Regions from separate parts of the Ruminococcus sp. B05 genome, predicted to be linked through region 1. Evidence: predicted binding sites of a transcription regulator. Region 1 holds the regulator's gene; each other region holds the start of a gene.
The links. Region 1 encodes Rex, which represses fermentation and respiration genes when NADH is low (regulators of the CRP and FNR family bind a similar motif). Its sites were predicted from a motif close to ATTGTTAANNNNTTAACAAT; they were not measured.
Positions count from the first base shown of each region.

Region 2: the regulator Rex is predicted to act here: its motif matches at 3,362-3,381, upstream of fucO (lactaldehyde reductase).
Region 3: the regulator Rex is predicted to act here: its motif matches at 2,980-2,999, upstream of adhE (bifunctional acetaldehyde-CoA/alcohol dehydrogenase).

Region 1 covers NZ_RBZR01000001.1:479,916-484,446, reverse strand. The annotation lists gene abc-f (ribosomal protection-like ABC-F family protein) at 1-1,018, opposite strand, end outside; gene D8Q48_RS02025 (redox-sensing transcriptional repressor Rex) at 1,245-1,892, shown strand; gene D8Q48_RS02020 (NAD(P)H-hydrate dehydratase) at 2,086-3,579, shown strand; gene alr (alanine racemase) at 3,603-4,531, shown strand, end outside.
Region 2 covers NZ_RBZR01000005.1:91,144-95,674, forward strand. The annotation lists gene D8Q48_RS05860 (MMPL family transporter) at 1-1,279, opposite strand, end outside; gene D8Q48_RS05865 (TetR/AcrR family transcriptional regulator) at 1,494-2,120, shown strand; gene fucO (lactaldehyde reductase) at 2,178-3,323, opposite strand; gene D8Q48_RS05875 (TetR/AcrR family transcriptional regulator C-terminal domain-containing protein) at 3,468-4,028, opposite strand; gene D8Q48_RS05880 (class I SAM-dependent methyltransferase) at 4,136-4,531, opposite strand, start outside.
Region 3 covers NZ_RBZR01000017.1:17,991-22,521, forward strand. The annotation lists gene D8Q48_RS12140 (aminoglycoside phosphotransferase family protein) at 1-21, opposite strand, end outside; gene adhE (bifunctional acetaldehyde-CoA/alcohol dehydrogenase) at 303-2,921, opposite strand; gene D8Q48_RS12150 (L17 family ribosomal protein) at 3,192-3,728, opposite strand; gene D8Q48_RS12155 (DNA-directed RNA polymerase subunit alpha) at 3,845-4,531, opposite strand, start outside.

The sequences.
Region 1 (4,531 bases):
GTGTCTCGAATCTTTTTGTTAAATGTTCAACTGTTAAAACATCATTACCACTGATACAAGATGGATTCAGTTCAAAATGCATTTCCTGTGTGGAATCCATCGGTTTGTCAATACGTTCTATTTTGTCAAGCATTTTTTCACGGCTTTCAGCACGCTTGATAGATTTTTCTCGATTAAAAGATTTTAATTTTTCAATTACTGCCTCTTGGTGTTTGATTTCTCTTTGTTGATTTAAATATTCTTTCATCTGTGCATCGCGTAACTGACGTTTTTTTTCGGCGTAATCCTTATAATTACCATTATACATACGAAGATGCCCTTGATCTATTTCAACAACCTTAGTTACGACTCTGTTTAAGAAAAAACGGTCGTGTGATACGATGAATACAGCTCCCGGGTAATTTAACAGATATGTTTCTAACCAGGATATAGAATTTAAATCCAAATGGTTGGTCGGTTCATCTAATAATAGGACATCAGGTTTGGTTAACAGAAGTTTGCCTAAGGAAACACGCGTTTTCTGTCCACCTGATAGCGTGTTGGCTTCTTTTGAAAACTCATTTTCTTGAAAACCAAGTCCTTTTAACACCCCTATGATTTCACTTTCATATGCATATCCGTTTTTGGATTCAAATTCAGACATCAAACGGTTGTAAGTATTCAAGCGAGTCTGTAATTCATCACCGGATAAGCCTTTTAATTCGTGTTCAATTGTACGAATTTGTTCTTCGAGTCTTATAATGTCAGCTTTTGCAGTTTTTAATTCTTCGTAAATACTATTTCCACTGATTAGATTTTGTTGCTGTGCAAGATAGCCAATTGTTTTCCCTTTTGTAAGAATAATATTCCCGCTATCTGTTGGCTCTTCGCCAATGATCATTTTTAAAATAGTTGATTTTCCGGCACCATTCACACCGACAAAAGCAACCTTTTCTCTATCTTCAATATGGAAAGAACCATCTTTTACAATGATACGTTCTCCGAAAGATTTATTTAAATTATGACATGCAAGTATCATATATACATCCTCCTATATTTAAGCATATCGTATTTATTATATCGAAATTTAGATAAAATACAACTAAAGAATTTAGGTTTTACAAAAAAATTCAGATAAAATAGTGTGAAAACCGTCAAAATATAAAAAAATTTTAGATAAATTACAAAAAAAGTATGTCAAAAGTTTGACTTTGTTAAAATAAAACTTTATAATAGATATAGTTTATATTTGGAGGACGATAAGTGTGGAGTCAAGAGGAATATCAAAGGCTGTTATTGGGAGACTTCCAAGATATTACAGATATCTTGGTGAACTCAATGAAGCCGGAGTAGAAAGAATATCATCAAGTGATTTAAGTAAAAAAATGCATGTAACAGCATCACAGATTCGCCAGGATTTGAATAATTTTGGTGGATTTGGCCAACAGGGATATGGTTATAATGTAAAGTATCTTCGCACGGAGATTGGCAAGATACTGGGATTGGACCAGAGTCACAATATGGTAATTATTGGAGCAGGTAATTTAGGACAGGCACTTGCAAATTATGCATCTTTTGCAAGAAACGGATTTATTTTAAAAGGAATCTTTGATGTGAATCCTGAATTGAAAGGAAAAGTGATCAGAGACATTCCAATTCGAATGATGGATGAATTAGAGACAGTTCTTCAGGAAGAGAATATTGATATTGCGGCACTCACAATTCCAAAAACAAAAGCGGTTGAAGTATCTGATATTCTGGTACGTAATGGTATTAAAGCAATTTGGAATTTTGCACATACAGATTTGAATCTTCCGAAAGATGTGATTGTAGAAAGTGTCCATTTATCTGATAGCTTGATGAAGTTGTCCTATAATATTACCCGATACAAAGAAGAACACGGGGAAGATTAGAAGTATCATAACGTGCAAAAGGGTTGTTTAATGCTTTTGCACGTTATTTGTATTTACGCGAGCAACGAGCCAAAGTCCGTGCTTGCACGAGACCTTGGCGACTGCCGCGATAACTTGAGAAACTCGCGAAGCGTGTTTCTCATAGTTTGGAGAAAATTATTTTATTTCGTGCTTTGAGAAAGGATGAGTAAAAATGAGATATTTGCCTACTGGAAATTGGATGCAAAAAGCTGACGCACACACGATTCATGAAATAGGAATTCCATCTCTGGTGCTAATGGAGAGAGCTGCATTGGGAATTGCTGAGGTTATAAAATCGAAAGTTCAGAAGAATAAAAAGATACTGATAGTTTGTGGCTCCGGAAATAATGGAGGAGACGGATTTGCAATCGCAAGATTGTTACATGATGAGAATTATTCCGTAGTAATTGCATTTGTTGGGAAAACAGAGTCAATGAGTGATGAATGTAAACAACAATATTGTATTTGTAAAAATATTGGGATATCGATAGAGACAGAAATTCCGGCGGGAGAGTATGGAGTGATAGTAGACGCAATTTTTGGTGTTGGACTTTGCCGGGAGATAAGCGGTAAATATGCTTCTGTGATAGAGTGTTTAAATGCAATGGAAGGATATAAAGTTGCGGTGGATATACCCTCGGGAGTCAGTTCTTTGGACGGAAAAATTTTAGGTATAGCGTTTAAAGCGGACTTGACGGTTTCTGTACAATGTGAGAAACTAGGAACTGTTCTGTATCCGGGAAAAGATTTTGCAGGAGAAGTAGTTGTAAAATCAATCGGTATCAATACAGAACTTTATCAAAATAATACAGAAATATGTTATACACTGGAACCGGATGATCTTTGCACATGTCTGCCGAAACGTGTGGCAAATTCACATAAAGGAACATATGGGAAAGTGCTTATGATTACCGGGAGTGAGGGAATGGCCGGAGCAGCATATTTAAGTGCAAAAGCAGCATATGTAAGCGGAGCAGGACTTGTTCAGATATATACTGCCAAAGAAAACAGAAGCATTCTTCAACAACTGCTGCCAGAAGCAATTATCTCCACTTATACAGAATATTCTGAAGAGGGATTGAAACAATTATTAAATTGGGCGGATGTTGTATGTATCGGATGTGGACTTGGTCAGGGAAAAACAGCAGATAAATTATTACAAGGGGTATTTCAATTCTGTAAAGTCCCATGTATTATTGATGCAGATGGAATCAATCTTTTATCTGAAAAGATGGAATTGCTTGAAAAAAGTACATTTCCGATAGCATTAACTCCACACATGAAGGAAATGACGAGACTTTTAAAGTGCTCGGTCGCAAAATTAAATGCAGATCGTATGAATATATTGACTGATTTTGTGAAACGGTATCCTGTTGTTTGTGCGTTGAAAGACGCTCGTACGCTTGTAGCAAAAGAGAATCATCCTTTATTTGTAAATACTGCAGGAAATAGTGCGATGGCAAAAGCAGGTTCGGGAGATGTTCTTGCTGGAGTGATCACAGGGCTTACAGCACAACATATGAATTTGTATGATAGTGTTGTGTCAGGAGTGTATCTTCATGCAAACGGAGGAGATTATGCAAAAAAAAGCTGTGGCGTTTACAGTGTACTGGCCCAAGATTTGATTTCAGGAATAAAAGATGTACTAAAGCAGGTAGAACAGTAACATTTGATATGGAGGAATAGAATATGAAACAATATACACGTGTGTATGCAAAAATTGATCTGGATGCAATTGCATATAACATGGAACAAATGAAGGAGCGAATCGGAACAGGAGCAAAGTTGGTTGCGGTTATTAAAACAGATGGATATGGACATGGTGCGATTCCGATTGCCAGAATGTTCGAATCAGTAGATTATGTATGGGGTTATGCGACAGCTAGTCTTGATGAAGCTGCTCTCTTGCGTAAGGCTGGAATTTGTAAGCCAATCCTTGTATTAGGGTGTGTATTTCCAGATCAATATGAGGATATGATCCGTTACGAAGTACGTCCTGCTACATATACAGAAGAAATGGCAATAGAAATATCAAAACAGGCTGTTAAATTAAATAAAACGGCATATTTGCATATTAAAATCGATACAGGAATGGGACGTATTGGTTTTGCAGTATCGGATGAAACGGCAGATATTGTTGAACAGATAAGTAAATTACCAAACATAAAAATTGAAGGAATGTTCACGCATTTTGCGAAGGCAGATGAAAAAGATAAAAGCTATACATATCAACAACATGAGAAATTTGTTTGGATGAAACAAGCACTGGAAGAGAGAAATCTGGAAATTCCATATATTGATTGTGATAATAGTGCTGGAATTATAGATTTTCCAAATATGAAGCACAATCTGGCAAGAGCAGGAATCTCTTTGTATGGAATGTATCCATCTGATGAGGTAAATAAAGATGCAATTTCATTAAAACCGGCATTAGAATTAATCAGTCATATTTCTTTTGTGAAAAATGTAGAAGCTGGTACTTCAATCAGTTACGGAGGCACATTTGTGGCACCAAAAGCAATGCGAATAGCTACAATACCTGTCGGATATGGAGATGGGTATCCACGTTCTCTTTCAAACAAAGGAGCTGTTTTGATTCATGGAAAACGTGCTCGTAT
Region 2 (4,531 bases), on a different contig from region 1:
CTTTCAGCATTGCTTTCGCATCTTTTGCTGACATATCAGATTTGACAAGTACCATGTCTGTTGCATTCATGTCAAATGTATCTGCCAGTTTATCATTTGCCTTGATGCTGGCAAGATATTTCGGAAGTGTAGAATCCAGATTGTAATATACATCTGTCTTTGTATATCCGATCAATGCCGGAACTAATACAACAAGGAATACTATCACAAACACTTTGAAATGTTTTGTGATCCATTTTGCTGGTTTCTCCATCGGCGGTATGATGGAACGATGTGTTGTCTTTTCAATCGCTTTATCAAACACAAGCAAAAGTGACGGCAGAATTGTAACACAACTGATCACTCCAAATATAACGCCCTTTGCCATAACGATACCCAAGTCACGTCCAAGTGTAAAGCTCATGAAGCACAATGCAATGAAACCAGCCACCGTTGTAATGGAACTTCCGATTACTGATGTAAATGTATTGGATATTGCATGTGCCATCGCACGCTCTTTGTCGCCATCAAAACGCTGCTTATTTTCCTGATAACTATGCCACAGGAAAATAGAATAATCCATCGTAACTCCAAGCTGCAACACTGCACTTAACGCCTTTGTAATGTAAGAAATCTGTCCGAGGAAGTAGTTACTTCCCATATTATAAACAATTGCCATACCGATACTAAGCATAAAGAATATCGGTAAAACCCAACAATCTGTAAATATTGAAAGTACAATACAACTTAACACAACTGCAATCAGTACATAAATCGGCATCTCTTTTTCAGACAGGTTCTTAATGTCTGTTACAACTGCTGACATACCACTTAAATAGCACTGTTCGTTTGTAACACTTCGAATCTCTTTGATTGCATCCATTGTACTGTCTGCGGAGGTTGTATCATCAAAGAAGATTGCCATCAATGTCGCATCATCTTTATAAAATACATCTTTTAGGTTGTCAGGCAGTTCACTGATCGGCATTGATAAATCTGCAATAGAATCATACCAGATTACATCTGCCACTCCGTCTACCTGCTCAATTTTCTGTTTAACATCTGCTGCTTCTTTCGTCGTCATGCCATCTACGATTTCCATTGCGAATGCGCCTTTTTGGAATTCATCGATTAAAATATCCTGACCTTTCATTGTGTCAATATTCCCCGGCAGATAATAGAGAATATCATAATTTACCCGAGTCTTTAAATACCCCAAAACCGATGGAATTAATAATAAAATTCCGATAATTAAAATTGTGATTCTGTATTTCACAATTTTTTTACCCACCTTAATCATATTTTCATCTCCCAATCTTTTTCATTTCTAAACCCATTATATTCCTAAATGACTATTGGTCAATATTCACATTTGCAAATTTGTAGCCGAAAATGAATATTGGTCATTTTCATATTGATTTTTTTTTACTTTTGTTACACAATAGATAATATCTTGTTGAACTGTATCGCATGATATCGATATTGTTCAAGAATGTATTACAGGAGTGAGGAATATGAGTAAGGTAGACTTAAATAAGAAAGAAAAGAAAAATGCACTTTTACAGACTGCATTTGAATTATTCACAGATAAGGGATTTGCCAAGACGACAATCTCCGACATTTCTTCTAAAGCCGGTCTTGCAAAAGGCACATTTTATTTGTATTTCAAAGATAAATACGACTTGCGAGACATTTTAATCGCACATAAAACCGGTCAGCTTTTCGCAGAAGCACACCATGCTCTTCTGCAAGAATCTATCGAAGGTTTCGAAAACCAATTATTTTTTGTTGTTGATTTCATTATAGCAAAACTGGAGGAAAACCCTAAATTATTGCAATTTATCTCTAAAAATTTATCCTGGGGAATTTTCAGAGTTGCCTTCGAGCAACAAGTTGCTGACGAATCAGAAGAATCTCGCGAATTCTATTCTTATTATCGTGAATTGGTTCAAAAGAGCTCTATCACCGATGTAGAAGCTGAATTATTACTTTTTACAATACTGGAGCTTGTAGGTTCCACCTGCTATAGCTGTATCTTATACGAACAGCCTCTTCCTATAGAAGAGTATATGCCGTACCTGCATCGTTCGATTCATCATATTTTATTATCTTATTTCAACAAAAATGAATACAGCCAGTAAAAAAGAAACGACAGAACATGCACTGCTCTGCCGTTTCTTTTTTTATATAGCTTTTTCTTACATTAATTTTCTAAACAAATCTTTCAGATCTTCTACGCTTGCATCTTTTGGATTACCCGGTGCACAAGCATCTGCATGAGCAGACTCTGCCAGGAACTGAAGATCCTCTTCTTTGAGTGCTTCAAGTTTTGTAGGGATACCAACATCTACAGAAAGCTTCTGTACAGCATCTACTGCTGCTTTGCGGTACTCTTCTACAGACATATCATCCACACCCTTTACGCCCATTGCTCTTGCGATTTCTTTGTATTTCTCGCCAGTGCAATCTGCATTGTATTCCATAACGATTGGAAGCATCATTGCACATGCAACACCGTGTGGTGTATCATATACAGCACCAAGTGTATGAGCCATAGAATGTGCGATTCCAAGTCCTACGTTTGAGAATCCCATTCCTGCAATATACTGTCCGAGAGCCATACCTTCACGTCCCTCTTTTTCGTTATTTACTGCACTTCTAAGTGATCTTGAAATGATTTCAATTGCTTTCAGATGGAACATATCTGTCATTTCCCATGCTGCTTTTGTTGTGTATCCTTCAATTGCATGTGTTAATGCATCCATACCTGTAGAAGCTGTCAGCCCCTTTGGCATAGAAGACATCATGTCTGGGTCTACAACTGCGATGATTGGCATATCGTGTGGGTCAACACATACAAATTTTCTTTTCTTTTCTACATCTGTGATAACATAGTTGATTGTTACCTCTGCTGCTGTTCCTGCTGTTGTTGGAACTGCGATGATTGGTACACAAGGTTTCTTTGTAGGTGCAACACCTTCCAGGCTTCTAACATCTTCAAATTCAGGGTTTGCAATGATAATACCAATTGCTTTTGCTGTATCCATAGAAGAACCGCCACCAATAGCAACAATGTAATCAGCTCCTGCTTTCTTAAATGCTTCTACTCCATGCTGTACATTTTCGATTGTTGGGTTTGCTTTGATATCAGAATAAATTTCATACTCAAGTCCTGCATCTTCCAGCACTTTTGTTACTTTTGTTGTTACTTCAAATTTAATCAAATCCGGATCAGAACATACAAATGCTTTTTTGTAAGCTCTTGCTTTTGCCTCTGTTGCAATTTCCCCAATTGCACCTGCTCCATGATAAGATGTTTCATTCAACATAATTCTGTTTGCCATTTTTTCTTCTCCCTTTCTGTTTTGCCGTTTTGTTTTCTTATGTCTTTATTTTAACAATATCTTCTCCAAATAAAAAGTTACAAAAAAGTCAATCTGTCACATTTTCACATGTCAGATTGACTTTTTTCTTATTTTTCATTCATTTTACACAAGATTTAATTGTTTCATCACATCATACAACTCTGACGGCATCGCCGATACAAGTGCCTTCGCCATCTCTTGTGGTGTGCTTTTTCTCTCACCCAGCACCCACTGAACAGTCATATAAATAGACCCCTGACAATACATCTCCAACAAAAAACGTAGATTTTCTGAAATCGGTTCTTTCGTCTTCTCTTCAATCTGCCTTGTATAAAAAGCAAGTATCAATTGGAAATCATGTTCTCTTAAACAATTCTGCTGGTCATTACGAAATGCTGCCTTAAAAAATAACTTTTCTTCTTCAATATACTGAAACTTCTTACACAAACCTTCATAGACAGTTTTTCCCTCTCCCATATGCTCAAAGGATTCCAAAAGAATCTTGTCAAAATACCAGTTTATCAAATCATATTTATCTAGAAAATAGCGATAGAATGTCTGTCGTGTTGTCCCACATTCCTGAACTATTTCTTTAACTGTAATCTTCTCTACCGGCATGGTTCTCATACAAGTTTTCATCGCTTCCGCAAGCCGGTATTTCATTTTCTCCTGCTTATCTCCCACTCTTTACCATACCTTTCTTTTGATTTATCCATACTATACCATATCTTCCCCGTAAAATACAGAATAAAAGGTTGAATTCCACTGCAATCACAGTGAAATCCAACCTTTTAACGTTTAAAAATAAATGCCGGGATTGGGGGATTATTCTCACGATTATAGTATTCATTTACAATTACTGTATATTCTTTCGGATTAATTTCTTTTATATATTGAAGAATTGCATCCTTCTCTTCAAACCCTGTATCACCGCCACTGTAAATACACAGACTCATCATACCACCATGCTTCAACAAGGTAAGCCCTTTTTCAATTGCTTCCAGACTTGTCTTTGTTTTTGTTGAAATACTATGATTCCCGCCCGGAAGATATCCGAAATTGAAACACACGACATCCACCGATTCTGTCTGCACATATTCATCCATATGCTCATGACCTGTCAAAAGTAATGTTGCCCTGTCAAGCAGACCTTCTTTCTGCAGCAAGTTTTCTGTTGCATGCACCGC
Region 3 (4,531 bases), on a different contig from region 1:
TTTTTTGTTTTCAAGTTTCATAAGCCATGCCTCCTATTTATAAATTGATTCCCCATAACTGTTCAGTATTTTAGCAGTTATATTTTGTTTTTTCTTAACTTGGTTTTATTATACTACAACTTTTCTGAAAATAAAAGACTTTTTAAATATTTTTTAACAATCTTTTTTATCACAAAATAATTGTCTAATAATTAACAATAGTTATATTTAACTTATTCTTTTATTGAATAAAAAAAGAGAAGTACAGCACAAATAAGTGCTGTACTTCTCATCGGAATATATAATCTGTCTAGACAAAGATATTATTTACCATAATAGCATTTCAGATAGATTTCTTTCATTTCTTTCATCAATGGATATCTTGGGTTAGCTCCTGTACACTGGTCATTAAATGCCTGCTCTACCATGTCATCCAATGTATCAAGGAAGTATTTCTCATCGATACCATAATCTTTAATTGTTTTCTTAATACCAATCTTATCTTTGAGTACTTCAAGTTTAGCAATGAAGTTTTCAAATACTTCTGCATCTGTATTTCCTGTACATCCTGCAAAACGTCCTAATTCAGCATATCTTGCAAGTGCATGTGGATACTGATACTGTGAGAATGTTCCCATCTTAGTTGGTACTTCTGCTGCATTGTATCTCATAACTTCTGTAAGGATTACTGCGTTTGCAACACCATGTGGTAAGTGGTGGAATGCTCCAAGTTTGTGAGCCATTGAGTGGTTCAGTCCAAGGAATGCATTTGCAAATGCCATACCTGCCATACAAGAAGCGTTTGCCATTTCTTCACGAGCCTTAGGATCATTTGCTCCGTTTTCATATGCTGATGGAAGGTTGTCAAATACCATCTTAACAGCTTTCATAGCAAGACCATCTGTATAATCTGTAGCCATGATAGAAACATAAGCCTCGATAGCATGTGTCATTACGTCGATACCTGATGCACTTGTCAGTCCCTTAGGCTGTGTCATCATATTGTCAACATCAACGATTGCCATATTAGGAAGCAATGCATAGTCTGCGATTGGCCATTTCACACCTGTTTCTGCATCTGTGATGATTGCAAATGGTGTAACCTCTGAACCTGTTCCTGAAGATGTAGGGATTGCTACAAAGTAAGCTTTCTCTCCCATCTTAGGGAATGTAAATACTCTCTTACGGATATCCATGAAGTCCATAGCCATATCTTCGAAGTTTGCTTCTGGATGCTCATACATTACCCACATAATCTTAGCTGCATCCATTGCTGATCCACCACCAAGAGCGATGATTGTGTCAGGCTCGAATGCTCTCATCTGGTCTACACCTTTCTGAGCACACTGTAATGTTGGGTCTGGAGCAACTTCAAAGAAGCATGTATGCTGAATTCCCATTTCGTCTAATTTTGCTTCGATTGGAGCTACATAACCATTTTTGTATAAGAATGAATCTGTTACGATGAATGCTTTCTTCTTGTTCATTACTGTTCCAAGCTCATCAAGTGCAACTGGCATACATCCTTTCTTGAAGTATACCTTTTCAGGTGTTCTGAACCAAAGCATATTTTCTCTCCTCTCAGCAACTGTCTTGATATTGATCAAATGTTTTACTCCAACGTTCTCAGATACAGAGTTTCCTCCCCAAGAACCACATCCAAGTGTAAGTGATGGTGTCAGTTTGAAGTTATAAAGATCTCCGATTCCTCCCTGTGAAGAAGGTGTGTTGATCAATACACGACATGTCTTCATTGCAGCTGCATGTTTTGCAATTTTTTCTTTCTCTGCCGGATGAACATACAGTGATGATGTATGACCATATCCACCGTCAGCTACAAGCTGTTCTGCCTTAGCAAGTGCTTCATCAAATGTTTTTGCTTTATACATAGCAAGTACTGGAGATAATTTCTCATGAGCGAACTCTTCTGAAATATCTACTGATTCAACTTCACCGATAAGAATCTTTGTACTTTCAGGAACTTTCACACCTGCAAGTTTTGCGATCTCATATGCTGATTTTCCAGGAATCTTGCTGTTTAATGCCCCGTTAATAATGATTGTCTTACGAACTTTATCGAGCTCCTCGCCTTTTTTAAGGAAGTAGCATCCACGATATTCAAATTCTTTCTTAGCTTCTTCGTAAACACTTTCAAGTACTGTTACTGACTGCTCTGAAGCACAAATCATACCATTATCAAATGTTTTTGAATGAATAATTGAGTTAACAGCCATTCTTACGTCAGCTGTATCATCAATGATTACTGGTGTGTTACCAGCTCCAACACCAAGTGCCGGTTTTCCTGACGAATAAGCTGCCTTAACCATTCCAGGACCACCTGTTGCAAGGATGATATCTGCATCTTTCATAACTGTGTTTGTCAGTTCAAGTGATGGTGTATCGATCCATCCGATAATTCCTTCCGGAGCTCCAGCTTTTACAGCTGCCTCAAGAACAACTTTTGCTGCTGCAATTGTACATGCTTTTGCTGCTGGATGTGGGCTGATGATGATTGCATTTCTTGTCTTCAAGCAGATCAAAGTTTTGAAAATTGCTGTTGAAGTTGGGTTTGTTGTAGGAATTACTGCTGCTACCAATCCGATTGGTTCTGCAACTTTTTTAATTCCAAATGCTGGATCTTCTTCGATTACTCCGCATGTCTTTGTATTTTTATAAGCATTGTAAATATACTCTGCTGCATAATGATTCTTAATTACTTTATCTTCAACGATACCTCTCTGAGTCTCCTCTACTGCCATTTTAGCGAGTGGTATACGCTGTTTATTTGCTGCCATAGCAGCTTCATAAAAGATTTTATCTACCTGCTCCTGACTATAAGTTGCGAATACTTTCTGTGCTTCGCGCATTGCTTTCATTTTTGCTTCAAGTGTTTCTACACTATCTACGATCTCAGGTACTACAACTTCTTTTTTCTTTGCCATTTTGATTATTCCTCCGTAATTGAATGTCTCTTTCTTAATTACAGGTACAGTATAACTTTTTGTTAAATATTTGTCAATGTATATTATGTTAAATATTTAACGTTAAATTCTTAACTTCTTTTGTGCTAATTTCACAATTTTTCGAATTCAGAACAAAGAATATATCTTTTTGCATTCCCCAGGAAGATTTTTATTACATAGGAAATTTCATTTCCTATGTAATAAAAAAAGAGGACGGAGATTCTTATCTCTATCCTCTAAATGTTCTAATTAAACTAACTCAATCAAAACTTCCATAGCTGCATCACCTTTACGCTGGCCAATCTTAACGATTCTTGTATAACCACCGTTACGGTCTGCATACTTAGGAGCGATCTCTGTAAACAATTTGTCTACAACGTCAACTTTCTTAGTATTTTTCTTCTTTCCTGCAGCTGCTGTAGGAACTTCTGTTACAGAATACAGAACTTTAGCCATCTGTCTTCTTGCATGAAGTCTGCTAGGCATATCTTTTTTGATTGTCTTTTCAACTTCATCATAAACTGTAACTTTCTTGCCGTCTACAACTTCTTTAACTCTCTTGCCATTCTCGTCTTTACGAGCAACTTTAGCTGTTACAGTAACTTCTTCGAAGTTATCTTTCTCTTTTACAGCCAGAGCGATCAGCTTCTCAGCTTCTTTACGAATCTCTTTAGCTTTTGCTTCTGTTGTAATGATTTTACCATTGTTTAACAATGCTGTTACCTGGTTTCTGATTAAGGCTTTTCTCTGAGCAGAAGTTCTGCCGAGTTTTCTATATTTTGCCATTGTACTTATCCTCCATAATTTACATTTGGTTATGCGTCTTCGGGCTTATTAATCAAATGCTCTGTCCGCGCACATCGGTCTTACCGGACAGAAATTTAAATATTAAGCAAATCTAATTATTCCTCACCGGAATTAAGCTCAAGTCCAAGTTCCTTAAGCTTAGCAAGTACTTCTTCCAAAGACTTACGTCCAAGGTTACGTACTTTCATCATATCTTCTGATGTTTTATTTGTAAGTTCTTCAACTGTATTGATTCCTGCTCTCCTCAGACAGTTGTAGGAACGTACTGACAATTCAAGTTCGTCGATGCTCATCTCAAGAACTTTTTCTTTCTCATCATCCTCTTTTTCGATCATAACTTCTGCAGCCTGAGCTACTTCTGAAAGATCGATGAAGAGTTTCAAATGTTCGCTGAGTACTTTCGCAGCAAGGCTGACAGCCTCGTCTGGAAGCAATGTACCTTTTGTCCATACATCCAATGTCAGTTTATCATAATCTGTAACCTGACCTACACGAGTATTCTGAACAGTCATATTGACACGTTCAACCGGAGTATAAACAGAATCAATCGGAATTACACCAATCGGTAAATCATCGCTCTTGTTCTTGTCTGCGCTCACGTATCCTCTGCCTTTTGTAATGGTCATTTCCATGTACAATTTGCTGTCTTTACCACCACTTAAAGTAGCAATGACCTGCTCAGGATTCATAATCTCAATATCAGAGTCTGCCTGGATATCAGCACCTGTTACAACGCCTTCTCCTTCAAATTCGATATAAGCAGTTTTCACTTCATCAGATTC